Regions from separate parts of the Sporosarcina sp. P12(2017) genome, predicted to be linked through region 3. Evidence: riboswitches for the same ligand, from Rfam matches in the RefSeq annotation. Region 3 holds a riboswitch; each other region holds the start of a gene.

Region 1 (10,616 bases), on a different contig from region 3:
AGATCGTACCGTTCAAAATGTCCGTTATTTGCTTCTCCGTCAGCTGTTCATCATGTGTTTTTGACCAATCATTAACTAGTGCTAAATAAGATCTGAATAAAAGGAAAGCAATCAGTTCGCTGTTACATGGCTTCAATTCACCTTTTGCGACACCGCGCTCAATCTTTCCTGCAATGAATTTCAATATTTCCTTCTCTATAGAAGTTAACGCATCTCCTACAGCAGGTGTACGCAACTCTTTCTCTTCTTCAATCAATTTAATGAATAGCTGATGCGTCTCGCGAAACTCCAGCAACTGCATAATACGTGCATGGGCATTTTCTTGAAAAGATGCTCCTTCTTTAGCAGTTCGTTCGGAGACGTTTTTCATTTCTTCAACCATTTTCCAAACAATCGAATGAAATAATTCTTCTTTATTTGAAAAAAATGTATAGATTGTGCCCTTCCCCACATTCGCAATCTTCGCGACCCGGTCCATCGTTGTCGCTTTATATCCGAACATCGAAAATGATTTTTCAGCTGCCAACATAATTTCTTCTCTGCGATCCATTATGACACTCCCTTTAAAAGTGACCGAAATACCATTTCAGTCTGTTAGTCATTATACTACATAGATTGATGAATGAATGCAAGATATTGCACAAAAAAACTATCATACAAGCCATATGGTAATGACTTGCATGATAGTCTATAATTTTCATTCAATCACGTATATTTTTCGAATAGGTTCTTTAATCACTTCTCCATTTGCTGATAGTACATCGGTAATCGTCAAGTAGTATAGTTCACCTTGAGTATATCTAGTACTCGGCTTGATCTTTAACGACTTTCCATCTTCTCCAAGCGTTGTAGAAACCTGAACGATTTCGCCCGCTGCATTTCGAATGACAACTTTTTCTAAGTTCTTAGCATCATTCTGTAATGCACCTGAGAACTTAATATTCCATTCTTTCGTTGATTTTATCTCACTTTCAGATTTGAAATAATTATACGGTTTGTCGTTATCGAGTACTACAACTTGCTGTATTCCCGAGGTCAATTCAAGACCTTCTAATGAATCGAGTACATTGCCTGTCTCTCCGATTTGAACGATCATAAATCCGCCAACCACTTCTGTTTTCTCTACTTTAGCAGCTTGTAGTTCGCCAGTCTTTTCATCTTTTATCTGAAGTTGAAGCTTTCCATCTGTAATTGTTGCTTGTACGTTTTCAGGTGCGTCGACTGATATTTCAGGTGTAGGATTCCAGTTATCTCCTAAGTCTGCTCCCAAGTCCCTTGTATACTGCCAGCGCAGAATATCATCCTTTTGTAATTCGTAAATTCCAGCACTATACTGCGGAAACTCACCATTGACTGAATACATCCAGCCACTTAGTGGGCCGCCATCAAATTCACCTATATTATTAATGCTCTTGACGTATATAGTTGGACCTGCACCAGTGAATTTAAATGGTATGGAACGGTTTTCTACTTCACGTCTTAGTACCGTAAATGCGGTATCTCCTGATTCAATTTTCAACGATTTCGGGCTAATAATATCCCCCGTATCCATTGTGCGCGTTTCTACGGAAAATGTAATAGACGTTTCATCTGCTGGCGGCTCTACATTTTCTACTTCAGAAAATTGTTGCCATACAGATTTCCCCGTTTTAATTTCTTGTAGGGCAATTAAGGATTGTTCTACTGCTTTCGTATTGACCCATTGATCGGCCGGTAAAGTAAAGGCAAATGCACCATTTTTCGTTTGGAATTTGCTTAAAGCATCTAAGGGTAATTCCTCACCTTTTTGCCACTTATCCGATGTAACGTCTTCTCCTACCGCAACCAGACCTGAAATGACTGTCGCAATACTATTGGAGTTTTCTCCCCAAGCGCCCCAGCCAGCTGTATCAAGTTGTTGTTCGCGCAAGGCTTGTTTTGCACGTTCAATTGCAGCATTCGCCGCACTATCATCTTGATAATTTGCTAGTGCCAACAAGACCATGCCCGTCATATCAGGATCAGCTGTGTCTTGTTCATTTAATGAAAGCGAAAATCCACCCTTTTCCTTTTCTTGCTTTAACAAATGTTGTAACGCTTTCTCTTTTGCATTGGCACCCCATGTTCCTACGTCCTGCCCGCGCTTCTCACCTGTATCTAAAGCGAGCATCGCCCATGCGTGTTTATTTATACCACCAATTGATCCGTCTGCCTTTTGTTGTGCCGCTAGCTCTGCATAAAGATTTCGTTTAGATTCCCATGCAGTAGATGGATCTTTACCTACTGCTAGCAAACCGAAGATATAGCGAATATGATCCGTATCTGCTTCATCTTTCTGTAATCCTGGATCTTTAGTGAGCCACTCTGGTAATTGTGCTGTACCATCACTTAATTGTGAACTGGACGCGCCCAATGCAACCAATTCCGTCCAACTGATTCCAGGCATACTCCATCTGAAATTATCCTTATTATATCTCTCCACTTCATAGAAACGTAACGTATCCGCAAGCATATCGTCTACCGTACGAATAGTTTCTGGTATAGCAGGAGTATTATTTGCAGTAGTGTTTACATTCGACTGCACTGCTTTAGCAAGCCCAGTTATTGATAACGTTACATTTGGTACTTCGCCTTGCACATGTAGAAGTACGTTCTGACTACTTTCAACTGTGACTGAGCCAACTGTTAGGGCTCCATTACCTATAGTCCAGTTACTAACATTTGAAGCCGCTTCCGTAAACGTGTCTCCACTTAATGTGAGTTCAATAGTCGGATCCTTGTCCCCGACTTTCAACTTCGTAATGGATTCAAGAACTGCATTGCGTTTATAGAAAATGTGAATCTTATCATTGTCGTTTACTACATTATCGAAAAGTGAAGTAGATGATCCTTCATTAACATCAACAACCCACTGATCATTGCCATGTAAATTTCCATTTTGAACGTTGTTAATCGATACAAAATTCTCTTTCGCTTGATCCAACTCGTAAGGAATATTTTGTTCTTTTAACAACTGTTCAACAACTTGTACAATCGTATCGCCTGCTTCGAATGCCACTGCAGTATCTGCAAGAATCGGTGCATCTACCCCATCGACTTTCACGTAGGCTGTAGGCCGCTCTGTTTTTAAAGCAATTCGATTCCAAACAGAACTTCCCGCTTTCATGTCTGCTAGCGCAAGTAATACTTGTTCTGTCGCCATTAAATTAGTACTTTTATCAGTCACTTTCCACTTATAAGACCCGTCTTCAAACTGGAAACCTTTTATTGCATCTACTACTGTCTGATTGCCTACATGCCACTTTTCTGCTAGTACATTCTCATTGACTGCAGCTAGACCCCAAATCGCTGTCGCTGTGGAGTTGGCATTATCGCCCATTCCAAAATTACCTGGCGAATTAAATCCACCCGTCGTTAAGTCTAGTTGTCTAGCTCGTAATAAGTCCTTCGTTCTTTCAATAGCTGCATCTGCCGCTTCTTCCCCTTGATAGTTCGACAACGCGATCATGCCCATACCTGTCATATCTGGGTCTGAAACCGGACCAAAGAATGAATATCCACCATCTTCATTTTGGTTATCGATCAAAAATTGTAGCGCTTTTTGTTTCTTATCTGTATTCCACTCACCTAAATCGGCTCCTAGACGTTCGCCTGTATCCATCGCAAGCACGGCCCACATATGTTTATTAATGCCGCCAAATGAGCCTGTCTCTTCGTTTTGTTGCGATGCTAATTCCGCATAAAGATTACGATTCGTTTCCCATGCATCGGCTGGATCTTCGTTCATTGCAAGCAATCCGAAGATAAAGCGAATATGATCTGTACCATAATGTATAGGTTCTAGATAATCTGGATCTTCTTTTTGCCATTCTGGTAATACCCACTCGCCATCATTCAGGTCTTCACCTGCTGCGTAAAGCCCGACTAATAATTGCCACGAATCCAATTTCATCTTTTTGTTTTTATAAAACTGAACGGTTCTAGCTAATAATTCTTCCACATCTGTCTGCTCTTCAACCATTCCTTGTGTATTCTCTACTCCTGTATCAACTGCTTGTACTGTTGGAGTTAAAACCGACAACACCAACAATAAACTTAGCAACACAGATAATGTCTTGCTTACTCGACTACCTTTCCTCAACGACTCCTACCCCCTATTTTTTTCAATAAAAAAATCCCGCCTCCGGAAAGAGACAAGGATGGATGGATGCGTGTTTAGACATACATAATACAACACAACATACACACCTTTTTCCGGAAGGCTGTAAGCATTGTATTATGGTAAGTCTCCTGACTTTTGGATACGAACGCAACTTCAACCTTCCCAGTATGAATACCAGTGGTTGTCAGAAGTTACTTTCCAATTACAGTGGCCGGACCGTTCAGGATTTTCACCTGATTCCTTTTTACGTCTTGCAAACTAGCAAGACACCAAAATACGCTATAAACTATCCTTAATCATAATGAGTCGACAAAACAATTGCAATAGCGAGATTTTTGACGTGTAGGATATTTTCCAACTCCCTATAAATGACCAATTTATTCCTGTCCTATCTTGACTATCTTTTCAGACTATGTAACGATAAGATATGGATAAACACTAGGGGTGCTGTTGCTGAGAGAGGCGTTCGCCTTAACCCTCGAAACCTGCTCTAGATAATGCTAGCGGAGGGAAGTGGACATATGACGGATTTCGACCGTACTATGCAACCACTTCGCACAGAGAAGTGGTTTTTTGTGTGTATTTTTTGAAGAAATGAGAAGTGGTAAGAATGATGACGAATAAGGTTTTAGAGTTTACGAATGTATCTTTTCATTATCGAGCAACCAATGCTTCTAAACCAACCGCAATTTTTGACCAAGTCGATTGGCATGTAAATGAAGGCGAATTTGTCAGCATCATTGGACCAAGTGGTTACGGGAAAAGCACTTTATTCCGACTGGTCACCGGTCTAGAGAATCCTGACAGTGGTGAGATTTCATTGAACGGAGAAGTGACAACGAAGCGATTAGGCAAAGTGGGCTATATGCCGCAGCAAGACTTACTCATGCCGTGGCGAACGATTCTTGAAAATGTCCAATTACCAGTAGAACTTCAAGGCGGTAAACCTACTGCCGACCAGATCATCCAGCTACTCGCTGATTTCGGACTGGCAGGCGAAGAAAACGCTTATCCTGGAAATTTATCAGGCGGGATGCGACAACGGGTTTCCTTTTTACGAACGATCCTGACCGGCTCCAATATTTTATTGCTGGACGAGCCATTCAGCGCACTCGATGCGATCACACGGCTGACGATGCAAGAGTGGCTGATCGATCAATGGCAGAAGCTCGATAAAACGATTGTCTTCATCACACATGATATCGACGAAGCTTTATTTCTATCCGATCGCATCTTCGTACTCGCTGAAAGACCAGTACAGACGATTCGCGAAGTCATCGTGCCTCTCAGCCGACCACGTACTATGCGAGACCTGGCACAGCCCGAAGTGATGGAAATGAAGGAGCAACTTATTAGCGAGCTTCGTTCGGAGGCGCGGCTATGAAGAAAATCACTTCGTATAGTTGGTCTATACTTTTCGTTGCGATCTTACTGGGCCTATGGGAAATTAGCGCACGTCTTTACGACAAAAGCTTTCTCTTCCCGTCCCCTTCAGCGATTCTGATCAGATTATGGGAGCTGAAGACGGAGCTGTTTATCCACCACTTACCTCCGACTGCTTTAACTATCTTAATCGGCTTATCGATTTCAATCATGCTCGGATCCACACTGGCAATTGCGATGTATAGTAAGAAACCGATCGAGCAGGCGTTTTACCCTATCCTGATCGCGTCGCAAACGATTCCGGTCATCGCGCTCGCACCGATTTTCGTCTTATGGTTCGGCTACAGCATTTGGAGTAAAGTCGCGGTTACGGTACTGATTACTTTTTTCCCGATTACCGTCAGCGTTTTCGACGGCTTGCGCTCTTCAGATAAAAATTTACGTGAATTAATGCTAACAATGGGTGCGTCCGCAAAAGATATCTTCTATAAATTAGACCTGCCTTCCGCTTTGCCATCTTTCTTCTCTGGACTCAAAGTGGCGGTCACACTGAGTGTAATCGGTGCGGCCATTGGGGAATGGCTAGGTGCTCAGGCAGGACTTGGATACTTCAGCAGAAGAATGATGACGCAATTTGACAGTGCCGCCGTATTCGCACCGATCGTCTTGCTATCTGCAGTAGGCATTATCTTCTTTCTACTCGTCGTCGTATTGGAAAAACACTTTTTACAATGGAGGAATCACCAATGAGAAAACGTCTGTTCCTTAGCATCATTTTTCTTCTTGTACTGCTAGCTGGGTGCAATAATGATAAGACTCCCGCAGATAACGAAGAGACACCGAACAATGAAAAGAAAAAAGTCAGCATCATGCTCGACTGGTATCCAAATGCAGTACATAGCTATATTTATGTAGCCCAGGAAAAAGGTTATTTTAATGAAGAGAACGTGGAAGTGGACATACAATTCCCTGCCAATCCGACCGATCCAATGAACTTGACCGCAGCAGGAAAAGTGACTCTTGGACTGTATTACCAACCGGATGTCATTTTAGCGCAAGCCAATGAAGACATTCCGATTAAAGCAATCGCCTCGATTGTGCGAGAGCCACTAAATTATACTGTCATGCTAGAGGAAAGTTCGATTCAATCACCTAAAGATCTCGAAGGTAAAACAATCGGTTATCCAGGGATTCCACTAAACGAATCTTTGATTAAAACGATGGTAACGAATGACGGCGGCGATTATGACAAAGTGAATATGATCGACGTTGGATTCGAATTGGAATCTTCACTCGTTTCAAAACGTGTTGATGCCGTGACAGGAACATTTATTAACCACGAAGTGCCTGTCATGAACTCGAAAGGCTTCAAAACGCGCTACTTTAATCCAGTAGACTATGGCGTGCCAAATTATAGTGAAATTGTGTTGTTGACGAGTGATGATACATGGGACAAAGAACAAGACGCAATCCAGGCTTTCTGGCGGGCAGCACAAAAAGGGTATGAATTTATGGTAGAACAGCCCGAAGAAGCACTCGACCTCTTGCTAAGCAACCAAGATCAAGCGAACTTCCCGTTAGACAAAGCAATTGAAACGGAAAGTTTAAATGTGTTATTACCGAAGATGGATACAGACGGTGAAGCATTTGGTACGCTTGATGAAACATCTTGGGAAGAAGTGCGTGACTGGCTACATGAGATGGAATTGATCAAGACGAAACCTGAAGTGGACGATATGATTTTAGACGTCAGCACAGGTGACATGTTTTCTAAAATAACGAAGTAACACACAAAAGGCTATTGCAAAAGTCTCTATGACTGGCTGCAATAGCCTTTTTCTATTCTATAGAATTAGCGAGGAAGTACCGTAAACTTCACAGCAAATGACTTTTTCATTGCGACACCTTTTTTATTCTGCAACCCTTTCTCCACGCGTAAATAATGAACTCCTAGTTGCCACTCTTTAGTTGGTGTAATTAATAATTGCTTGCTATTTGTAGGATCCACTTTCGCTGTAAAGCTTTCGATACGTTCTGCGCTATTTGGCGAACGGGTAATGTAAATATGTTTTGAGTAGTCTTTTCCAAGTAGTAATTCATTAGTAAATTTGATTGTGAATACTTTATTCGTTTGTACTTTCAGTTCTGGAAAATCGCCTGTAAATTCATTTGGCGGAATGGGTGTAGAACTAGCTGGTAACGCATGGCTCAGCTTCTCTAAATTTACAACCCCTGCTCCAAAATGAATATCTTTACCTGGCGCGCCTAGGTCTGTCGCGGTCATTTCTAGTAACTGTTTGGTTTCAGCTGGGGTTGCTTCAGGCTTCAATGATTTTACCAAAGCCGCTGCACCTGCTACCATTGGTCCCGAAAAAGATGTTCCACTGACTGACTTATAGCTATTAGCAAGGGTTGTCGTATAGATTGCCGCACCTGGAGCGACTAAGCTCACGTGAGAGTTATAGTTTGAAAAGAAAGCGCGCTGATTATCTCTTTCCGTTGCGCCAACTGAAATAACGGAAGGATAAGATGCAGGAAACATGATCGAATTCCCTTTCGTTGCATCATTCCCTGCAGACGATACGACCGTGATACCCGATTCGACTGCACGCTGAATCGCTTTTTCTTCCATTTGAGAAGACATGCTGCTTCCGTAACTCATATTGATTACATCGACTTGTTTCTTGATGGCGTAATCAATCGCCTTAATACTATCCGACACTTTACTGAGACCGTTCAGATGCGAGATTTTCAACGGCAATATTTTGGTTTCATATGTTCCCGCAATACCTACTACGCCTAGATTATTTCCAGCCTTAGCCGCGACTACGCCTGCGACAGCTGTGCCATGGCCATTGACGTCCTGAACATTCGAATTATTTGCGTAAAAATTATAACCGCCTGGCTGAATTCGACCCTGTAAATCTTCATGTTGTAGATCAATGCCGGAATCAATGATCGCCACGACGGTCATTTTCTTTTGTTCTTGCACCCTAGACCACATCCACTGCGGCTTCACTTGTGGAATCCACCATTGCTTCACGAGAATAGGATCATCGAATACGATATGCGAATAGCGCTCATAATTCGGTTCAACATGTAAGACGTTAGGATCTTCGAGAAGTTGTTCCTTCATTAATAGCATCTCAGCTGAATCTGTAAAGCTCCATAACTCCACTTCGTCTGTGATAGGTTCGCGGCTTTCTACACCGGGTAAGTTTTCGTCTACAGAAAATGTATGACGATTTTCTTCGTACTCTACCAATAACTCATTTGAAGCAGCTTCTGCACTGACTACCCCTTTAAATCCAAGTACCGCCAGCAATCCAATGCAGGCAATCAAAACTATATGAAGCTGTCTTTTCATTCGCCCCTCTTTTCTTCCCTGCCACACTTTAGTAATATGGGATTCTTTTAAACCATTATAACTCACTATTTACCATCTTCATACATCCTAGGCGTATGATAGAACTACTTTAAATGGCGAATTTTGAAAAATCCCTTGTAATGAATATCCTGCGACCTACTTCCTTTACACAACAACCGTCCTTACATCTAGAATAATCCCGTCAGTCATAGTATAATCTTGACTACATTGGTATCTATACTCGCTTTCAAAAGATAGAGCCATAGCATGAAGTAGGAGAATTCACATGAAAAAATGTCCGATATGTAAAGAAATGAATACAAATCAGCAAGAGTACTGTACACACTGTAAAGCGTTTCTTGCATCCCGCTATTCCAATAAAAAACGTTCGTTATTGAAAACACCACTGTATCCCCTTTTATTGATAACTGCTGTGCTTGTCGCGATTATAGGTTATTACACTATTGAAAATAAATATGGTCGGAAGGCAATAACCGAGCAATTCATTTCAGCGCTGATTGAGCAGGATCAAGACGAGTTGCATGAATTGATTGTACCGAAAGATAGTCGTATTTCGATCAACGGGGTTAGCATACAAGCCTTACTTACATTGGTCGAGAAAAACCCTTCCATCGTACAAGTAATAGAAAACAATTTACGAGAAAAGACCGACGACGGCATGTTCTCCATACGTGCGGATGGTAAGCGATTCGGCCTCTTTCCCCGCTATACGATTAATCCAGCGGGCTATATCCTCAAAGTGAAATCGATCGGAGACGAAACGGTGCTATCCATTCACGATACCGAGATGGGCTATATTAAAAAGAGTAAAGAACAAGCAGAATTCGGCCCGTATATGGCAGGAATTTATCCCATCAAAATGACCACGACTTTGAATGACGAAAGCGTGCGAGAAGAAATTCAGGCGAACGTATTTGGAGCGAAGCAATCAGTTCACCTCGCTTTTGATTCCATCAAAGAATTGGCCATTGCAACGAACGTGGAAACCGACAATGATTTGCCAGTCGTGCAAAACGACGTCGTGGAAGAAGAACCCGTCGAAACCGTTATTGTCAAAGAGGTGATTAAAGAAGTTCCAGCTGACGCTTCAAACGACCACTTCATCATCTCATACAGCGGTGACGTGTTCCTCGACGAATCCGATTTAAAAGGACTGTCAAAAGATGATTTACGTTTAGCGCGCAATGAAATCTATGCACGACATGGCTATGTATTCCAATCAAAAGAAATGCAAAACTACTTTGGTTCACAGTCTTGGTACAGCCCGGATCCATCCTTCGATGGCAAGATGACCGAGTGGGAGAAACATAATGTTGAATTGATTAAATCACTGGAATAAAAGAAGGAGCAATCCGTTAAGTCATGTTGACTTCCCGGTTTGCTCCTTCTTTGTGTGGTTTGGGCGCACTGGTGGAGGGCGCGATGTCGACAAAAAAATCGCAACCCCATGCTAACTCAACCAGTCTCTTCCTCGTCCTCACTACTACTCTCACCATCCACTACGAACTTCTTCATAGCTCTCGCTTCATACGTCACCCAATCTTCATCGGACTTGTTAATCAATTCATCCAAAATCGAAATAGCTTGAGTTTCCTTACCAAGCTGCCACAAAGCGCGGCTTTCTTGAAGACGAATTCCCTCTCGATAAGGTGATTCCTTATAATTCACATCTTTTTCTTTACGGAATGCTTTCGCGATTTTCAC
Region 2 (10,616 bases), on a different contig from region 3:
AATTTTGTTATCAGTACTAAAGAATCACTTCTAGTTTTATATGTTTACAAAATATAAATAGGGATATTATTAGTATATGAACGATTATCAAACATCTAGAGGAGGATATTTATAATGGATTTAAATAAGCTAAAGAAAAATAATTTATTAAAAGTGGGAGCAGCTGCAATTCTTTCTGTTGGTGTCCTTAGCGCTTGTGGAGACGATGATCCAGTTATCGATGAGAATGACGATGTTGAAGTAGATCAACCAGCAGATGTTACTCCAAATGAAGATGTAGATGTGAATGAACCAGCAGATGATACTACAAACGACGACGTAGATGTGGATGAGCCAGCAGATGATACTACAAACGACGACGTAGATGTAGATGAGCCAGAAGTAGATCCAGAAGTAGATATGGAACAAGATGCTGAAGAGAAAAACTAATTAAAATAAATCAATAGTAAAAACGTGAAGCCCCTGAAATCGCTTAAGTAATTTCAGGGGCTTTTTATTCCACAATATTTATTCGTAATATTCAATTATTTAATAAACTACATTATTTCAATCTACAAAAACTCTTTATTATGTATAAACTCTACACATTCAACACAATATGATACGTAGTAGTGCATTGGTAAAATTTGAAAGTCGTATGTACAAGGAGGAGAACAAAGTGACAGAACCTAGACAACCTGAGGATACACAAAAAGGGATCAGTCGTAGAAATTTCATGAAGAATACCGGCTTATTGGCTGGAGGTTTAGTTGGCGGATCATTATTCGGTGGCTTATTGACTAATCAGCTCCAAAAACCAGGCGAACCTACAGACTCAGGGAAAGAAGTTGGCCATTTACTCGAAGCTCGGACTTTTTTCAGTAATGGCGAGGACTTTCTTATCCTATCCGCTGCTACTGAAAGGATATTTCCGAAAGACGATTTAGGCCCCGGTGCTATCGAACTGGGTGTACCTTACTTTATCGATCGACAACTTGCCGGCGAATGGGGTATGAACGGAAAAGAATATATGAGAGGGCCGTTTTTACAGACAGGTGCCGTAGATGCATATGAAAACCAAGCAGACACGAACCAAGACACAGGTCCAAACGCCGATACGCAAGTACCTACACCAGCCGTTAGATATCAAACTCCTATGACAAGAGGAGATATCTTCCTAGAAGGTGTACATGCATTAGAAAAAACGGCACAAGAGAAATTCGAAACAAATTTCCCTAAGCTAGAGCCGGAGCAACAAGATGAAATTTTGCAGATGTTCGACGATGGAAAAGCGAAGATGAACGGTGTCGCTTCGACGACGTTCTTTAATCTACTATTACAAACAACTATTGAAGGTGCGTATGCTGATCCGGTCTATGGTGGGAACCGCAATATGGAAGGCTGGAGGATGAAGGAGTTCCCTGGTCCACGTATGAGCTATACAGCAGATATCGAAAAAGAGGACTTCATCGTAATGAAGCCTGAAAGCTTACGGAATTACCAAGGACACTGATAACAGGAGGAACTCATATGGCGAAAAAACTAAAAAAAGTAGATGTAGTCGTAGTAGGAAGCGGTTGGGCAGGTGGTGTAGTTTCTGCCGAGCTAGCGAAAGCTGGCTATCAGGTAGTAACACTGGAACGGGGTAAAAAGCAGGACCGACAAGATTATATAGGTGTTAAAGATGAATTACGTTATACAGATCGTTACGAGATGATGCAAAATCTATCACCTGAAACGATTACATCACGGGTGAAACTGGAAGACACTGCTCTTCCCGTCCGCACAAGAGCAGAAATGATGGCTGGGACTGATTTAGGTGGGGGTAGTGTGCACTGGGCAGGCGCTACATATCGCTGGAGAGCTATCGACTTTGAATTACGTTCCAAGACCATTGAACGGTATGGCAAGGAAAAAATTCCTGAGGGCATGACGATTCAAGACTGGGGTATTACGTATGATGAGATGGAACCTTATTACGATAAATGGGAGAAAACTGCCGGAATTTCAGGTGAGCCTGATCCGCTTGGCGACAAGCGTTCAAATGATTATCCTAACCCTCCTATGCTAGCATCACCTGCCGTGAAACTGTTTAAAGAAACAACGGAGAGAATGGGTTATCATCCATTCCAAGTCGCTTCCGGTAACTTATCACAAGCCTACACCAATCCGGACGGTGAAAAATTAAATGCTTGTATGTTCTGCTCTTATTGTACGATGTATGGCTGTGATTTCACGGCTAAATCGGATCCATTGGCTACAGTTATTCCGACTGCACGCAAATCTGGAAACTGCGAAATTCGGACCAATTCTTTAGTGCGTCGCGTACTGCATAAAGACGGTAAAGCAACCGGTGTAATGTTTACTGATACACGGACAGGAATTGAATATGAACAACCAGCGGACGTTGTCGTATTAGGTGCATTTTCATTCACCAACAATCGCTTGTTGATGCTGTCAAAAATCGGGACACCGTATGATCCAACAACACGTAAAGGAACTATTGGTCGTAACTTTAATGGGCAATTCAATATCACATTCCTTGGGGCAAGAGGATACTTTGAAAAGAAGAAGTTTAACCTCTACATGGGTGCAGGTGCGCTTGGTGGTACTATGAGTGACTTTGCCGGTGATAACTTTGACCACTCTAATGTAGATTTCATCAATGGTGGCGGTATCGAATTACGTCAATATGGCGATGGGGCTATTGCATCAAACCACGTCCCAAGTGGCACGCCGAAATGGGGACCTGAGTTCAAGAAAAACTCGATCCATTATGCGAATCGTTCGCTAGTAGCATGGTATACTCCTGCTGTTATGTCATGGTGGCATAATTACGTGGATTTAGACCCAACATACAAAGACGAATATGGAGATCCCCTATTACGTATTACAAATCGTTACACAGATCATGATCGGAACATGGCCAAATTCGGAATTGAAAAGTGTAGTGAAATCATGAAAGAAATGGGCGCTGATATCGTCGATGAAGATGAAGTGCCTGAAGAGTTTGATCATATATATTCGGGTGGTCACTATGCGGGCGGAATTATTATGGGGGCCGACCCTGAAACATCCGCAGTGAATAACTACCTTCAAATGTGGGAAATGGATAACTTATTCGTAGTGGGCGGTTCAGCATTCCCTCAATTCGGAGGACATCACCCCACTTCAACCATCGGCGCGTTGGCATATCGTGCAGCTGAAGGCGTAGAGAGGTATTTAAAAGAAGGCGGCCAGCTTGCAGAAGCCAAGCAGGAAACATTAAACGCATAACGAGCCAGGCAGTCCGAAAGACGCCGTTGCTTTTGTTCTACGCTTTCCATAGTTTACGCAGTATATAAAAATTGGTATATTTCATAAATTTACGGGGTTGTTGCATAAACCTCTTACCGTCGAAGACTTACGTAAGAACCATCTGAATGTATATAGCAAGGCTCATCCATCCCAGACGATAAAGAAAAGCTCGGATCGGCAGTGTAACACTGCCAATCCGAGCTTTTCTTTATCGCACATTAGAAACAACATTGCCTAATCGATCACGCTCAATAGTACTCAACTTGTACATATGATGGCGGAAACAAGACATGACAAACGCGTGCATATTGGCTTGTGTGACGTAATAGACAAACAATGGTATAGATGGTAAATAGTCATGAATCGCAATGATTACTTCATTCGATCCTGGAATCTTTCGGAACTCCATTCTGCCGCGTTCATTGGAATCAGGATCCATCAATAAACCGCCCGTTATATAGTAAAGTGAGCGATCTTTTGTACTACGATCTGCAGAATAACTTAACTCGAGCAATGTCCGATTTCCGAGGAAACCGATTCGGCAATTTAACTGGTCGTCTACGTCGGTTTTCACCCAAGGATTCAAGAACGTAGAAAGCCATTTTACGTAATAACGTGCAGTTTCATCCGCAGTCCAGCTATGAGGTAATTCAATTCTCTGCACTGAACGAACATCTTGCTTAAGCGGCCCGATTATCGGCTTCTTCTTTGACACTTCTTTTTCTTTCAATTCCGCCTCCAGTGCTACAGGCTGTGTATTGGAGCGTGTCCATTTAGGTAAAATCATTACTGGAAGTCTTCTAACTAGCTTCGATAAAACCGGGAAAGAAGAACCTTTTGAACCGACAATTAGCCATGCACGTAATGCGGTAACAGGAACGTTATATGAGCGTAAAATCCTTTCTACTTCTAAACGGCTTTTCAAATGGCGTGATAAATCTTTTTCATCTTCATCGGGGCTAATCCCGCCCAAATAGACAATTTGTTTAATTCCTTGTTTTTTAGCTGCCTGCGCAAAGTTATCCGCTAAAATGACATCCATATCTTCAAAAGCACCTTGAGATAATTTCGCTGATTTTAGCATAGAATGTACGAGGTATACCGCAATGTCCGCACCAGCCAAGCTCTTCTCAGCATCTTTCATAGAAAATAGATCACAAGACCGCCACTCAACGTCTTCCGTATTCTCCCGCCGATTTCCATTTCGCGACAGACCAATAACTTTTGCTTTTCCTTTTAGCTTTTTCAATAGATTATTGCCTATATATCCACTAGCACCCGCAACGGCTACAACCAATTTCCTTTCTCCCATACAACCCCCACCCTCTCTCGTACGTGTACAGTAAAACTACCCTGTATAAGGAGTTTATAAGCCTATATAATTAAATAATATTGTTTTTAAGTAGCGGTCTTTGCTTTTTATATTAAAAGTACTTATACTAGATAAGAACGATGAAAACTGTATATGTTTTTTTAGTTTTCATTCGGTATATAAGGATAGGGGTACGATAAATGAAAGCACGTATTATGAAAGCTTTCCTCGAAGAAGTTCATGAAAAAAGTATGAAGTTTACGATGGATGATCTAGCCAAAAGACTAGGTATCAGCAAACGGACATTATACGAACACTTTTCTTCGAAAACGGAAATTTTAGATGCGATGATCGACTCGACATTACAGGAGTTCGACGAAAAAACCGATATCATTATGAAAGACGATGAACTACATCTTGTCGATAAGATTAAGAAAGTCATTACGGTCATACCGAAATACAATGACTTTTATAACTGGCAAATACTTGATCAAATGAGAAAAACACATCCCCAACAATGGGAGCGAGTACACGCTGCACTTCATGAATGGGATGAACTTCGTGAATTAATTGAACAAGGAATTCATGAGGGGATCATTGCAGATCAAAACGTAGAGTTACTTATGAAGTTGATTATAGATGCGACCAACTCTACACTTGATCGAAAGTTTTTCTATGAAAATCGTATGACGGTAACCGAAGCATTGGATTCCATTGTTGATATCCTGTTGTTCGGATTTATTAAGAAAAGTGACGACTAAATAAACTAATAAAACAAAAGAAGTTTTACTGTTTTACAAAAAAATGAAAGCGAGATGGAATTATGAGCCTCCACGCATGTGAGGTAACGAATGAAAATTGGCAGGATGTTGCCTATTTATCCGTACACGAAAACCAAAAGAACTTTATTGAAAGCAATTCATTTTCACTAGCACAATCTCAATTCGAACCAGAATGGAAGTCCATTGGATTATATGATGGAAAGGAATTAGTCGGCTATGCTATGCACGGACGTGAAGCAGATGGCAACGTATGGCTTGATCGCTTTATGATAGATCAGCATCACCAAGGTAAAGGTTATGCTAGTAGATTTCTTAAACTTCTACTTACGAGAATGGAAGAAAAGTATCAATGCAACAAGATATATTTAAGTATTTATCCAAGTAATAAAGCCGCACAGCATTTATATGAAAAATTCGGTTTTAAGTTAAATGGTAAAATTGATGATGTAGGTGAATTCCCTTGTCTCATCATGGAACTTGATCTTCAAAGGAGTCCTGTGCAATGAGTTCTTCTTCACCCAAGTTTAATAAATTGGATACTGAGCCAGTAGGACGTATCTTTTTACGTTATTTAATACCGTCAACTGTCGGTATGTTGCTGATGGCAATCAATATTGTGGCGGATGGTATCATGGTCGGTAATCGATTGGGTGCAGAAGCATTGGCGGGAGTCGGAATTTCGGCTCCCGTTTATACCATCTTTTTTGCTATTTCCTTATGGATTGGTATAGGTGCCGCCACAAAATATTCGATGGCAATGGGTGCTAAAGATGTGCTTAAAGCTCGTTCGATTTTCACACATGCAATCATTTCCATTTTCTTATTAACCATTATATTAGGCTTAACCGCCTTTATTTTTAGGGATTCGCTAGCATACGCACTTGGTGCGAATACCACTACATTCCCTTATGTATCGCAATACTTATTTGTGATTTTACTATTTGGCTTTATCTTTACTGTAGAAAACACATTTAGTATTTTCGTACGTAACGACGGAGCACCGAACCTCTCAATGGCAGGGCTAATTGTGACGTCAGTCATTAACATCATTTTGAATTATGTGTTCTTATTTATTCTTGATTACGGTGTTGCCGGTGCTGCAACCGCTACAATTATCGCTTCCTTTATGGGCATGTTAGTACTGCTCGCCCACTTCTTTAAGAAAAACAATAACTTAAAATTGATTCGCTTACAGTTCAATAAAAAGCTGTTCATAGCCATTCTTTTCATCGGATTCCCGAGCTTCCTTTCCGAGTTGGGAATCTCCTTTTTTACCATTACACATAATATTGCGTTCGAACGGATGGCCGGTACAGAAGGTGTTGCGGCATTCTCTATTTTGAACTATGTGCACAGTGTCATGCTTATGCTATTCCTCGGGATGGGTGGTGCGATTCAGCCGCTGATCAGTTATTATCAAGGCTCTGGTAACCGGATAAGGATGAAGGAAACCGTTAAAAAGGCCACTCTCACAGTCGTCATCGCGGGTGCTGTGTTCTTCCTCGTCGGACAGTTCGCAGCAGGTCCTATCGTATCGATTTTCGGAGACTTCCCGCAAGCCGTCAGAGAATTGGCTACTACCGGAATTAATCTATTCTTTATTGCCTATTTGTTCACAGGTACGAACTTTGTCATGATGACTTATTATCAATCTGTCGGCAATGTACGGATGGCCACTTGGATTACCGCTTCACGTGAAATCATCGTCATGTTGATTTTCTTGATGATCTTGCCACGCATATTCGGATTGAATGGTATTTGGTTATCCATTCCCGCTTCTGAGCTTGTCGTATTTATTGGCGTGTATTTATATCAAAGGAACGCTACTCGACATTCGTTAATCGGCTAAGCATTGGTCTATAGAACAGTACGGAAACATAAATCATTGTTCTAAGCAGCGCGTTCCATAGAATTAGTGTGAGTACGTGTTGTAGTAAAGAATGTTGCACTATTTTTGTTCCTTTCATCAATAAGAGTGCTATACTGAAAGAGCAACTGAATATCGTGTTAGAGATAGGTGCGTTTATTTTTTCTTAAACGCTTAAAAGGGAAATCGGTGAAAAACCGATGCTGTCCCGCAACTGTGAGTTGGAGTATAATTCGTTACCACTGTTTCACCGCAAGGGAAATGGGAAGGTGAATTATACGTTGAAGACGAGCCAGGAGACCTGCCTAGATCAGTACACACCAATACCCTACGCGGATAGGAGGTGTCAAGTGCGGCTTATGAAAAATCACACACAAGCCGACGTACGAAAAAACGGAATCAGGACATTCATTAGGTGGCTTCGAAATAGTTTCTATCGATCCAACATATGTGTATTTCCTGCCGAACCGTTTAATTCGTCATGGCTTCCCACTTAACATCCTTCCAGGTATTTACCGGACGGATGTTTTTTTATGTCAACGAACCCATACAAACACGATGAGGAGAATGAATTATGCCCAATCAAACAATCGATGACTTTACAAACTTATTAAAGGACACATTGATGTCGGATAGAGTGAGCACTCACTCTACCCCCCTTCCTATACTAGTGGAAAATGTGAAGAAACAAATTGCTGAAGACACTTCAAATGACTCTGCAGAAAAAAGTAAACAACTAGCTAATTTAGATACAGCATATCAAATCGTAGTTGCTGAATTAGTAGGTAGTAACTAGATCGCAATAAAACACCCCTGACCTTAATGTGTCAGGGGCGTTACTATGTTATAAAGAATCTTTAATCACACGCTTGTAATTCAATACGGAAAGTAAGCCAAATATAGAATATAGTGCCGTATAGATGAACATCACAATAATCGTGGGCGCCAGCATTTCAGTACCGAATAAGAACCAGCCAGATTTCACCGCGAAATAGCTGTGGAAGAGACCAACGACTAACGGAATACCGAAATTAAATAGCTGCTTTCGTTGAACCCCTTTTAGCAAATCTGTTTGTGTATAGCCCAGTTTACGAAGAATGGTATAGTTCGATTTTTCATCTTCACTTTCGTCCATTTGTTTAAAGTATAAGATGCAGCCAGAAGTGACAAGGAAAGCGAGGCCGAGGAATCCCACGATGAACATGATCATGCCAGCACCTTGCATTTGTTTCGTTCTTTCCTCAAACTTCGATTCATGTCCTGCCCAGTCGTTTATTCCCAACACATTAAATATATCATTCGCTTTTTCTAGATCATTCTCATTCTCGATATCCACTCCATGATATTCCGTAAATTCGGATTCTACGGAAGGATCTATATCTACATTCATCTGCTGGAACACTTGATCATCCACTACCGCCACTACAAAACCATAGGTTACACGTATGGGCAAAACAACTACCCTTTCTGTCCCTTTCAGTGTTAGATCATACTCATGCTCTTTGCCTTGGAAAACGACTTGCTGATCTTCTTTGAATTTCATGAAGTTTTCCGTTAAATTATCAGAGTTGACGAAGAGCACTTCCTTTTCTGCTACGTCTAACTCTGGCAATGCTTCATCACTAATGACGATCATTTCTGTATCGGTATAACTCACATCTTGACTATCCCCACCCGGAATAGATAGAACTCTTGATAAACCAACAGGTGTAGACAATAGATCAATAGCTGTCTCTGTATAGGCGATGCCTTTACTTTCAAGTGCCTGTGTAAATTCCATTGCACGCGTAGTATCAGGAATAGTAAAGTCGGCCGGAATAGTTCGCTCTACTGACTTCTCTACTGAGTAATACGAAATATAACTTAACGAGAGTAATGCGATGGATAGCGCAGATACGGATGTAATAATCATTAATAGAAGAGAATTCGATTTCATTCGAAACATAATTGAAGAGAGAGACAGCACGTCGTTAACGTTCAGATATCCTCCTTTACGTTTACGAATCAGGTTAAAGATAAAGCTAACGGAGCCTTTATAGAACAAATACGTTCCCATGACGACAGAAGCTAGTATGATGATCATCACCAGAAATAGCTGATCGCCTAGGAACACACTACTAAATAATCGGGATGATAAATAATAGCCGAATACAATGAGTAGAATACCGAACACACCGACAACCGCCTGAAATACTGTCATCTTTTTGACCCGCTGTTGCGTTACGGTTGTTACACGGAACAAAGATAATATACTTTGTCGTTTAATGAATAGCGCATTCATGATCAAAATCAATACAAAGATTACTGCAAATACGATCAGCGTTTGAAGTAATGCTGCTGAAGAGAAACGTAAAGTTGCAACATCCGTTACACCAGTGACCTTAAATAGAATGAGCATGAGTAATCGTGACATCGAAAATCCTAAGAGTATCCCTATAACGAGAGAGCCGATATATAACACGAAATTCTCTACACTTAAAATACGGAAAACGGTTACTTTCGTCATCCCGATCAATTGGAATAATCCAATCTCCTTACTGCGTCGTTTAATAAATAGATTGTTAGCATATAGCAAGAATACAGACACGATAACAATTAGAAAAACTGAACCTGTTTTAATAGCTGCAGCACCTTTCACTCCTCCTGTTGCATCGTCCAATGCTGGATCAAATTGCAGCGTTACAAATGAAAAGTACAAGCCCACGCTAAAAACCAAAGCAAAGATATACACATAATAATGTTTAAGGTTTTTCTTGATATTGCGGAAAATCAGCTGATTAAGCGTCATGTTGCACACCACCCAACACACCTTGCGTTTTGATGATGTCATTAAAAAATTCGTTACGCGTTTGGTCTCCTTTATTCAGTTGCGTGTAGATTTGTCCGTCTTTGATGAACACTACGCGCTCACTAAAACTTGCGGCGAGAGGATCATGAGTAACCATGACGATAGAAGCATTTCTCTTCATATTGAGATCACTTAGTTTGTTCAACAAATCGGATGCTGCTTTTGAGTCAAGAGCGCCTGTTGGTTCATCCGCAAAAATGATGCTTGGATCATGGATAAATGCTCGTGCGGCAGACGTTCTTTGCTTTTGACCACCTGAAATTTCATTTGGATATTTAGTAGCGATTTCGGAAATACCCAATTCCTCCGCCACTGCAAGGAATTTTTCATTGGCTAGTTTTCTTGATACTTTCTGCACCGATAGTGGAAGCAGTATGTTTTCTTTTACTGTTAACGTATCGAGTAAGTTATAGTCCTGAAAGATGAAGCCCAAATGACGTTTTCGGAATTCCGCCATTTGCTTTTCTTTCATATCGTTGAGGTTCTGCCCTTCTATGCTGATCGTTCCCTGGCTAACGCGATCAATGGATG
Region 3 (10,616 bases):
TTCATCCGGCATCTACTACTCATCAGCAGTTGTCTGTGGAAGATTTAAAAAACTCAGGTGTCAGCGAAGAGCTAATCCGCTTGTCTGTGGGGTTGGAGTCAGTAGACGATATTATCGCAGATTTGAAACAAGCAATCGAAAAAGCCGCAAACTAATACAAAAAAATGAACACTACGCATGTGCGCAGTGTTCATTTTTTATTTTCGTTTAATTTTTCTTCGCTCTTCCTTCAAAGATTTGAATAGCGAAGTGACCATCATGATCAGTATGATGGAGAAAGGTAAGGCGGCTATGATGATAACATTTTGAAGTGCGTCCAAACCACCAACATACAATAGAATAATCGCGATGGCGGACTGAATGACACCCCAGACGACCTTCAAGTTATTAGGTGGAGTCAATGAGCCATATGATGACTGCATACCAAGTACGAATGTAGCCGAATCCGCTGATGTAATGAAGAATGAAGTAATCAGCAAAACCGCGACAATTGAAATGACGAATGACCAAGGTAATCCACTAAACATCTCAAAAATCGTCAATTCTGTTGCCGTAGATGCTAAATCGATAATACCTGCTTTTTGTGTTTCAATAGCTGTCGTACCAAACGCTGAGAACCAAATCATACTCAATACAGTCGGTACAACGAGCACGCCGATCATGAATTCGCGAATCGTTCTTCCTTTTGAAACGCGGGCAATGAACATTCCAACGAATGGTGACCAAGCTATCCACCAAGACCAGTAGAATAGTGTCCAGTCATTCAACCATGAACGGTTTTCAGGCGTAAGTGGTGCTGTGCGGAAACTCATACGAATGAGGTTTTCTAAATATCCACCGATAGAATCAGTGAACATATTGAAAATCAGCAATGTTGGACCGAGTGCAATGATAAAGACCAACAGTGTAAGAGCTAATACCATATTTGTATTCGATAAAATACGAATCCCTTTTCCGAGACCGCTCCAAGCGGATAGTAGGAATAATACAGTAACGATCGCAATGATAATAAACTGAGACCAGAAACCGATCGGAACACCAAATAAGTAATTCAAACCAGCGTTAATTTGGACTGCTCCAAATCCGAGTGATGTGGCGACGCCAAAAACAGTAGCAAAAACTGCAAAGACATCGATTACAGTTCCAAGTTTGCCTTCTACGCGATCACCGAAAATCGGACGAAGTGTAGCGGAAATTAAACCAGGTTGACCTTTGCGGAACTGGAAGTATGCTAGCGCTAAAGCGGTCATACCATATATAGCCCATGCGTGGAAGCCCCAATGGAAAAATGTTGAACGCATCGCTTCTTTATACGCTTCTTTCGTTTCAATAGGCGCAGTAGCTGAACTTACCGCATAATGCGAAAGAGGTTCCGCAGCTCCATAGAACACGAGCCCAATTCCCATACCCGCAGAAAATAGCATGGCAAGCCAAGAAAATATGGAAAACTGTGGTCTGTCACTGTCTTTCCCCAATCGAATCCTGCCGAGCGGACTGAATATCAAATAGACTGAAATGAAGAATAGCATAGAAACTGTCAGTAAATAATACCAGCCGAATGAATCCGAAATCAGATTCCTTATATTGAGCGTGATCGCCTCAAAGTGTTCGGGAGCGATTACACCATAACCGACTGCCAATATGACAGCTACTAATGTAATATAAAATGTTGATGAAACTTTTTTCATAGGCACTCCTTTTTAAAATGTAGTTTGTGAAACAATCGAAGTAACTAATCAAGATTGTAGAATAAAATTGCACACATACACTTGACAATACCCATCTAGTCGTTCGTGTAAACGCTAAGTATATGACAGTTTGTTTACAATGTCATCACAAGTGAAAATAAAAAAGACGAGAAAAATTCATTCTCGTCCGATATGTAAGTAGGTACTGTAGTGCAATTCATGTACTTGCACAGAATCATCAGCCTGCTCTTGTGATAGTATACATGAAAGTTAGGGTTGATTTCCAGCCAGAAGAACAATTTGCTTTCATACAACAAGAACCGTAGCCATGTTATACTATAGAAACAAATGAAATGAGGAGGGGATTTTCATGCAGTATTCACAACCTAAGATGCTTCAGCTCGTAAAGCATAGCCCAGAGTTAAACAGACGATTGAAAGAGATTATGAAAGAACATGAGCTAGAGAAAAGCTTTGCATTGAAAGCACTTTATCATGCAGAAGTGAAAGACGGCGGAGTCTATCAGCGAGATTATCAGGAGCTGTAAACCTCCACTCACTTATAAAAGCACCTAGTGTAATAAATAGTATTCATTAAAAGACTGATGGAAGATTCCTTTCGTCAGTCTTTTCTACTGTTCTTTTGAAATAATCAAAATTAGCGAATGGCAATGTGGTATACTATGGTAAAATTGAATAGAATATTTTGGTTCTTTACATTACTGTAAAGATGAAAAAGGAAACAGGTGAAAATCCTGTACGGTCCGGCCACTGTAAATGGGTAATATCTTCAGAATACCACTGGTGAAATACTGGGAAGGTTGAAGATGTGATGATCCATAAGTCAGGAGACTTGCCAAAATAACATGCGTTACGCCTCCCAGGAAGAGGTATGCATATTGTATTGGATAAATAATTAAGTTATTACAGGAGTCCGTCTATACATAGTGCCCTTGTCTCTTTCTGGAGGCAAGGGCTTTTTTACGTTCAATTTATCAAACTAGTACAAGGGGGAAGTCATTTGTTTAAGCGTTATGTATCGATCATCGCAAGTGTTTTACTAGCAGTAACGATGCTGTTGCCGACGACCAGTTCAGTTGCTTTAGCGAATTCGGATGTACAGCAAAGTAAAATAAGCACGCAAGCCGCTAACTACATGGTGGATGTGGAAGTAGAAGGTTTATCGGGAGTAATTTTAAAAGAAGCGATTCAAGTTACAGAAGGGCAAAATGCGTTAGATGCGTTGAAGAAGGCACTTACTAGCCAGAACGTAAAATATACTGTGCAAGAAAGTGATTACGGGGCGTACGTAACATCTATTAATAATGAAGAAGCAGGAACATTAGGTGGTTGGGATGGCTGGAATTATACAGTAAACGGACAAGCACCTTCTGTTGGAGCTGCTGCTTATGTAGTAAAAGATACTGACGTGGTGAAATTTTTCTATGGCCGTTGGGCTGCTATCTCTACGACTACACAGGTTATAGAACATAGTGAAAATCCTGCAATTACGGTGAATCTAATTGGCGATACTTTTACACCGGCAGCGCTAGAGCCGGCAAATTGGACTGTTGGACAATCTAATTTGACAATTTCTACAGTTACTCAAAATACGGATCAGCAAATAACGATTCAATTAAACGGTAAAGTAGACCGTGAAAACTTCTCGCTAGTTGCATCAGAAGAAACAGTTGTAGGAAAAGCGGCAGATGCACTACAAATTACAGTAGTTGCGAGTCAAGCAAGCGTACCTGAAGCGATTGAGAAAGTGACAAATTATATACTGAGTAAATCTGTATCGAGCGAGTGGACGGCAGTCGGTTTAGCAAAAGCAGGAGTAGCTGTACCGGACAACTATGCAGTCATATTTGAACAAAATGTCCAACAACAGATCGTTGAGAACTCGGAACGTCTAAAAATTACAGATGCAGAACGTTTGACGATAGCCGCGGCAGCGATAGGGAGAGATCCTAAGAATATCAATGGTATCGATTTACTCGATAAAATTTATAACAGTATAGATATAAGAAACGTAGATACGATGACTCGCCAAGGAACGAATGGTTTAATATTTGCGTTAGTTGCACTGGATACGAAAAACTATGAAGTTCCAAAAGATGCACGATGGAATCGCGAAAAGATAGTTGAGGCTCTTTTAAGCTATCAAAGAGCAGATGGTGCTTGGAGTTTAGCTACAAGCAATACAGGCGCTGCGAGTTACGATATGACGGCAATGGCTCTTATTGGATTAGCTCCTTACAATGAACAACCAGCTGTCAAAAAAGCTGTTGAGAAAGCAGTTACTTTCTTGTCTGAAAGCCAAGGTCCTACTGGCGGATTTAATGAAACATTCGTAGGTGGCATTTCTAGTGAAGCCACTTCGCAAGTCATCATTGGTTTGACAGCAAATAACATCGATCCACAAGGTGAACAGTTTACAAAGAACGGCATCAACTTGATAGATCACCTGTTAAGCTTCCAAACAGAAAACGGAGGCTTCAAGCATACTATGACAGGTTCGACAGACGGAATGGCTACAGAACAAGCGATTCAAGGTCTTGTCGCATTTGATTTATTTACAAAAGGCGAAGGACGACTGTATGATTTTTCGGAAATAGTCACGCAACTTGAAGTTTTAAGTCATTCAACTCTTCAAGGAATTGTTAATAATAGCCTTCTAAATGTGCAGAAAAACAAAAATGAAGCATGGTCTTCTGTCTTTATTGAAAACACGGAAATAATTGAAGGATATTATATTGTACAAGCGGGAGAACAAGGGACTAAAAAAGAAACGTTGATTCCTGAAGGGACGAAAAAAGTATTCATAGTAGATAATGATCGTCCATATCGTTATTTCGATGCCAAAGTAGTAGAACCCACTCATACATTTACAGTCACGTTCAACAAAGAAATACAGGACTCAAAAGCGAATTTGGATAAAATCTATGTAGAAGATATTACAGGTAAGCGCGTACCGGTCACAGTGAAAGCGAACGGTTTGAAAGTTACTGTGACACCGGAAGCCAATTATATAAAAGGTCAGTTATATTCTTTAGTTGTGATTGAACCAGTTTCTATAGAAGGAAAAACATTAAAACAAGCAGCTCGTAAACTATTCATCATTAAATAAGGAGGTATGCGTTATTTCTATCATCAAAAATTTCACGAAAATAACGGCAGCATTCGCATTAGCGAGTGCCGCTATCCTTATGCCGGTTGCACCTTCATTCGCAGAGCAACCGACTCCGATTTATGAAAATCAAGCAGCACAGACACTACAGCATTCCATCACGATTTCCAATACAGAAGTTCCGATGCCGTTGTCTACCGTCGAAGTACAGGAAGGCGATACAGTTTTAAGTGTACTCAAGCGGAATGTTGAATCAAGAGGGATTCAAATGGAATACAGTGGCGGTGAAGGCGCGACAGCTTACGTAGAAGGGATAGATAATGTATATGAATTCGACCGCGGACAAGGCAGCGGTTGGATGTACAGCGTCAACGGTATCTTCCCGAATCGTGGAGCGGGCGTCATCAAGCTCATCCCTGGTGATAAAGTGGAGTGGAAATATACGACGGACTTAGGTAAGGATCTAAACGCCGATCTGTTTCCTTTCCGTGAAGACTTGGAGCCAAAAATTTCAGTGTCAGGTGTTACTTCGGGAGCAACAGTTACGAAGTCTACCCTTTCATTCCAAGTAAACGCAGCGAGTTATTTCGGAACAGCACTTCAACCGACAGTCACTGTAAACGGCAAGCAAGCGGTCGTTACAGGGAACACAGTAAATGCGGTATTGCAGAGTGGTGATAATAATATCGTCTTACAGGCAACGGATGCGAAGAACGATTCGGTTACAAAAACAGTGAAAGTGACGTATGCACCAATCGCTAACCCTGAACCGAACCCGTTACCAAATCCAGTTCCGAATCCGAATCCATCACCGGAGCCTCCGGTAGTGAAACCAGGTCCAACACCGGAAACGCCGTCTACTAAAGATTACTCAAAGCTTGTCACTTCAGCCATTAACGAGGCAAGTGCGCAAATGCTTGCAGGATCGATCGACAGTGAGTGGCAGGCAATCGGACTTGTGAAAGCGGGCAAGAAAGTACCTGCGTCTTATACAAAGGAATTCTACGAACATTTACAAGACCAGGTGATTAGCAGATCCGGCAAAGGTCGAATGAAGATTACTGATGTACAACGTTTAACAATGGCTGCCGCAGCAATCGGCATTGATCCAATGAATGCGGATGGCAAGGGCTTTAACTTAATCGATAAAATTGTAAATAGTGAAAAGCATATGACAGGTGCTGATAGCCTGACATACCAAGGTAATAACGGCATCATTTTCGCGTTGATTGCACTCGATACAAAAGGCTACCAAGTACCAAGCAACTCGAAATGGACACGTGAGAGCCTAGTTGCAGAGTTATTGAAATACCAGAAAGATGACGGGTCGTGGAGCTTGTCGACGAGTAAAGAAGGCTCGACAAGCTATGACATTACCGCAATGGCTTTGATAGGCATTGCACCTTACACAGATAAGCCGGAAGTTCGTAAAGCGATGGATCGTGCAGTGAAGTTCCTCGCGAATGAACAAGGTCCAACAGGTGGATACGACGAAGCGTTCGTTGGCGGTATTTCCAGTGAAGCGACGTCACAAGTAATCATCGGTCTGACTGCAAATCAAATCGATCCGCGTATACCGATGTTTACGAAGAACGGCATCAACTTGATCGATCACCTTTTGAGTTTCCAAACAGCTGATGGTGGCTTCCAGCATACAGCAGGAGATAGCCGCTCGAATGCAATGGCCACGGAGCAAGCGTTGCAAGCTTTGGTAGCATTTGATTTATTCACAAAAGGCAAAGGGGTATTGTACAACTTTAAAGAGATACCTGTTGTTCCGGCGCCAAAGCCAGATCCTGAACCAACACCTGATCCAGATCCGAAACCAGAGCCAAAACCAGAGCCAAAACCAGAACCAGAACCGACTCCGACTCCGACTCCACAGTTTACGGATATTCATACACACTGGGCAAAGGATTATATTAATCAAGCAGTAGAGCAAGGAATCGCGAACGGCTATAAAGACAATACGTTCAAGCCGAATCAATCACTGACTCGTGCACAAGCGGTATCTATTTTAGTTCGTGCATTGGATTTGAAAACGGACAAGAAAGCACCATTCCCTGATACACAAAAGTATGCTTCAAGTACACAAGAAGAAATTGCAGCTGCATACCATCATGGTTTAGTTAAGGGGAAAGACGGCAAATTCATGCCTGCGCAAGAAGTAACGCGTGCACAGATGGCGCTCATGTTATACCGTGCGTATGAAGTGAAGAATGGCGAAATGTATAAGTTCGACAAAATGGCGCCTTTCCGTGATATTCGTTCATATAATATGGAAGCTGTAAAAGCGATGAGCATGCTATATGATCTGAAGATGGCAAAAGGGGAGAATGGCAACTTTATGCCGAGTAACTCTACGTCTCGTGCACATGCTATGAAAATGTTAATAGAGTTTTTGAACACAAAATGATCACACAATCTTGCACCCGCGCGGTGCAAGATTGTCTGTTTTTAACGTGGAATGTTTTTAGAGAGTGGAGAGGGGAAGGGTTATGGGCGATGGAATTCAGGCAATTCACCCTTTCGTGATGTTTTTTTATTATATTTGCCTTGGCTTTTTTGCGATGTTTTTTAATCATCCGATCTTTTTGCTGGCGGGTTGCCTTGCATTAATTGCGGTCAATCTATCACATGACGGCGGGCATGCGATGAAGCAGTGGGCGCCGTTGATGGTGACTATGACTGCGCTGATTATTGTGATCAATCCCTTGCTTAACTCAAGAGGGACGCATGCATGGTTTGATTTCTTTGGAAAAAAAGTGACGTTAGAAGCGATGCTCTATGGTGTCGTAACGGCGATGTCGTTGTTGATGATTCTTCTACTATTCGTTTCATTGAATATCGTCTTGAACGGTAATAAATTATTATATATCTTCGCAAGAATCCTCCCGAGGACCGCATTTCTCATTATGATGTCCATCCGTTTTGTGCCGTTATTGAAAAGGCGGTTAACCGAAATCCAGGATGTTCAGCGTCTGAAGGGCATGACGATGACACAAGGAACATTGCGTGAGCGTGCGAAGAGCGGGATGTCGATGTTACAAATTCTGCTATCTTGGTCGTTGGAAGAAGCTGTGGAAACGGCGGATTCTATGAAAGCACGGGGGTATGGGTCTGGTACAAGACGTCCGTATATTCCGTATCGCATGACGAAGTCAGATAGACGTTGGTTGAGTTATTTACTCGTAGCTTTCGTTATGTGCGGCACGGGTGGATTTATCGGCTACGGAAAGATTGTCATTTATCCGGAACTTGGTCTATTACATCTGTCGTCGCTTGATTGGTTCGTATTCGCTTGCTGCATGGCCGTCGCGCTGTTTCCGCTATTTGTAGAAGGGAGAGAACAACTGAAATGGAATTATTCAATTTGAATCACGTCTCGTTTTCTTTTCCGAATACAGATCAGCATGTGCTGAAGGATATTTCACTTTCCGTCAATGAAGGCGAGTTCCTTGTCATTGGAGGCGCTAGTGGCAGTGGTAAAACGACTTTATTGAAATTATTGAAGAGGGAATTGACGCCGACAGGAAAACTTGAAGGGGAAATTTTCTATAAAGGTAAGTCGATCAGTGAGTGGGAAGAGAGGCAGATGGTTGAGCAAGTTGGTTATGTGTTCCAGGATCCAGACAATCAAATCATCATGGATGAAGTGATGCAAGAGATTGTCTTTGGACTGGAGAACTTAGGGTACTCTACTTTTGAAATGCGTAAACGGGTAGCGGAAATGGTTCACTTTTTCGGAGTGGAGGACTTGCTGAATGCCAAGCCTTCCGAATTGTCAGGCGGTCAAAAGCAGTTATTGAATTTATTGTCGGTACTACTTATGAAACCGCGTGTGCTATTGCTTGATGAACCGACATCACAACTCGATCCGGTAGCGGCAAAAGAGTTGGTGCTAATGCTTGAGCGTCTGAATAAAGAAACGGGCATGACGATTGTATTGGTTGAACACCGTTTGGAAGAATTGTATGCAGTGGCGGACCGGATCGTACTGATGGAATCAGGTGAAGTTCGGTACGAAGGAGACAGTCGTCAAGTCATTGGAGAGTTATATGCGGATCATGCGACACATTTCTTTCCGTACTTACCTACATTCGCACGGCTCTATATGGAATTTGAAGAGAAACCTATTATTGCGGCAATTCCTCTGACGGTGAAAGAATGTAAGCAGTGGATCGGTCGTGAAGAGCGTGAAATGATGCCTGTTGAAGCGCATTCAGATCTCTCGAAAGAGCGATGGATACTCGAAATGGACGATGTGTTTTTCCAGTATCAAAAGAAAGCACCATTCGTCTTGAAAAGTTTTACGTTACGCATCCCTAAAGGTCAGTTTTTTGCAATGGTTGGTGGAAATGGCAGTGGAAAGACGACTGCTTTGCGCGCAAGTATCGGCAGTATAAAACCGCAACGTGGCAAGATTCGTTTGAATGGGCAGGATATGAAGAGGATGAAGGATTCTGAGTGGCTTGGAAAAATTGCGTACTTACCACAAAATCCACGAACGTATTTTGTCCAACAAACGATTGAAGAAGAAATGCAAAATATCGGTGAGCGCTTAAAACTATCCAATGTAACCGAACGGATGCATCATTTGCTTGAAGCGTTTGGTATTTCTCATTTACGTACGCGTCATCCATATGACTGCTCGGGTGGGGAAGTCCAGAAAGCGGCACTTGCCTGTATTTTGCTAGGTGAACCCGAAATGTTGTTTATCGATGAACCGACGAAGGGGATGGATCCGGTTTCCAAGCAGCATTTAGGCGAGTTGTTGTATAGTTTGCAGCAAGACGGACTGACCATCTTCATGGTAACGCACGACATCGGCTTTGCAGCGAGTTATGCAGAACGGTGTGCGATGATGTTCGACGGAGAAATTGCAGCGGACGGGACACCGGATGAATTATTCAAAGGCAATTATTTCTACACGACGGCGATCAATCGTGCGACGCGGGAAACAAAACAGCCTGAAGTTTTGACGTATGAGGAGGCTGTAGCGACATGGGCCGTTCGCGAAAGTATTTATTAATTGTTTCATTAATATTATTATTGTTACTTGTCGTTTCCATCGTATTCTTTCATTATAGAGCGTATTTATTACTCAGTATGATCATGATTGCGGCTATTATGATTCCATTTTTCGCACGGTTTGAGTGGCGGGACGTAGGGGGAAGAGAGGTCGTCTTGCTGGCAATGCTTGCGGCGATTGCGGCAGTTGGACGTGTTCCATTCGCTGGACTTCCAAGCATTCAGCCAACTTCGTTCATCATCATTATGGCAGGGTTGGTATTTGGTGCGGAGTCAGGCTTCATCGTTGGAGCGGTCGCGGCGATTGTCTCAAACTTCTTTCTCGGTCAAGGGCCTTGGACACCATGGCAAATGTATGCGTGGGGCATGATGGGAATGACTGCCGGCCTATTGCGTAATACCGCATTTATGAAGACATTGTGGGGAAAATGTACATTTGGTTTCGTCTGGGGCTATATATTCGGATGGTTCATGAATACGTGGGTCCTTGTAGGAAATATCGAAGCATTGTCTTGGAAATACGTTGCGGGGATTTTTGCATCCAGTATCTACTTCGACCTCGCACATGCCTTATCCAATGTGTTTTTCATTATCGTATTTGGAGCTAGTTGGATAAAAATTTTACAACGCATTCAGCGGAAGTATGGATTGCTATATGAACAGTCCAGTTAACCGATGTACATACTACACAAAAAAAGAGTAGCCAGAATTGGCTGCTCTTTTTTATGTGATGAATGAAAAGGAATGATTGTATTCGATAACAATACC

The links. Region 3 has a riboswitch for cobalamin ahead of CSV80_RS08290 (DUF4430 domain-containing protein). Riboswitches for the same ligand answer to the same signal wherever they lie in the genome.
Region 1: it holds a riboswitch for cobalamin, as region 3 does, so the genes downstream of both, CSV80_RS05580 (DUF4430 domain-containing protein) here and CSV80_RS08290 (DUF4430 domain-containing protein) in region 3, are expected to answer to the same signal.
Region 2: it holds a riboswitch for cobalamin, as region 3 does, so the genes downstream of both, CSV80_RS10485 (hypothetical protein) here and CSV80_RS08290 (DUF4430 domain-containing protein) in region 3, are expected to answer to the same signal.

Annotation. Positions count from the first base shown of each region.
Region 1 is NZ_PDYL01000005.1:116,856-127,471, forward strand. Features, by position in the region: gene CSV80_RS05575 (TetR/AcrR family transcriptional regulator) at 1-550, opposite strand, end outside; gene CSV80_RS05580 (DUF4430 domain-containing protein) at 698-4,120, opposite strand; cobalamin riboswitch at 4,243-4,430, opposite strand; TPP riboswitch at 4,572-4,670, shown strand; gene CSV80_RS05585 (ABC transporter ATP-binding protein) at 4,755-5,525, shown strand; gene CSV80_RS05590 (ABC transporter permease) at 5,522-6,274, shown strand; gene CSV80_RS05595 (ABC transporter substrate-binding protein) at 6,271-7,311, shown strand; gene CSV80_RS05600 (S8 family peptidase) at 7,377-8,891, opposite strand; gene CSV80_RS05605 (YARHG domain-containing protein) at 9,178-10,251, shown strand; gene CSV80_RS05610 (tetratricopeptide repeat protein) at 10,368-10,616, opposite strand, start outside.
Region 2 is NZ_PDYL01000011.1:72,252-82,867, reverse strand. Features, by position in the region: gene CSV80_RS10520 (hypothetical protein) at 115-429, shown strand; gene CSV80_RS10515 (gluconate 2-dehydrogenase subunit 3 family protein) at 659-1,492, shown strand; gene CSV80_RS10510 (GMC family oxidoreductase) at 1,510-3,255, shown strand; gene CSV80_RS10505 (NAD(P)H-binding protein) at 3,485-4,588, opposite strand; gene CSV80_RS10500 (TetR/AcrR family transcriptional regulator) at 4,789-5,349, shown strand; gene CSV80_RS10495 (GNAT family N-acetyltransferase) at 5,412-5,876, shown strand; gene CSV80_RS10490 (MATE family efflux transporter) at 5,873-7,219, shown strand; cobalamin riboswitch at 7,369-7,560, shown strand; gene CSV80_RS10485 (hypothetical protein) at 7,812-8,033, shown strand; gene CSV80_RS10480 (ABC transporter permease) at 8,082-10,025, opposite strand; gene CSV80_RS10475 (ABC transporter ATP-binding protein) at 10,015-10,616, opposite strand, start outside.
Region 3 is NZ_PDYL01000008.1:102,979-113,594, forward strand. Features, by position in the region: gene CSV80_RS08275 (O-acetylhomoserine aminocarboxypropyltransferase/cysteine synthase family protein) at 1-155, shown strand, start outside; gene CSV80_RS08280 (glycine betaine uptake BCCT transporter) at 198-1,688, opposite strand; gene CSV80_RS17635 (hypothetical protein) at 2,059-2,235, shown strand; cobalamin riboswitch at 2,378-2,562, shown strand; gene CSV80_RS08290 (DUF4430 domain-containing protein) at 2,709-4,817, shown strand; gene CSV80_RS08295 (S-layer homology domain-containing protein) at 4,897-7,233, shown strand; gene CSV80_RS08300 (energy-coupling factor transporter transmembrane component T) at 7,316-8,194, shown strand; gene CSV80_RS08305 (ABC transporter ATP-binding protein) at 8,176-9,849, shown strand; gene CSV80_RS08310 (ECF transporter S component) at 9,822-10,520, shown strand.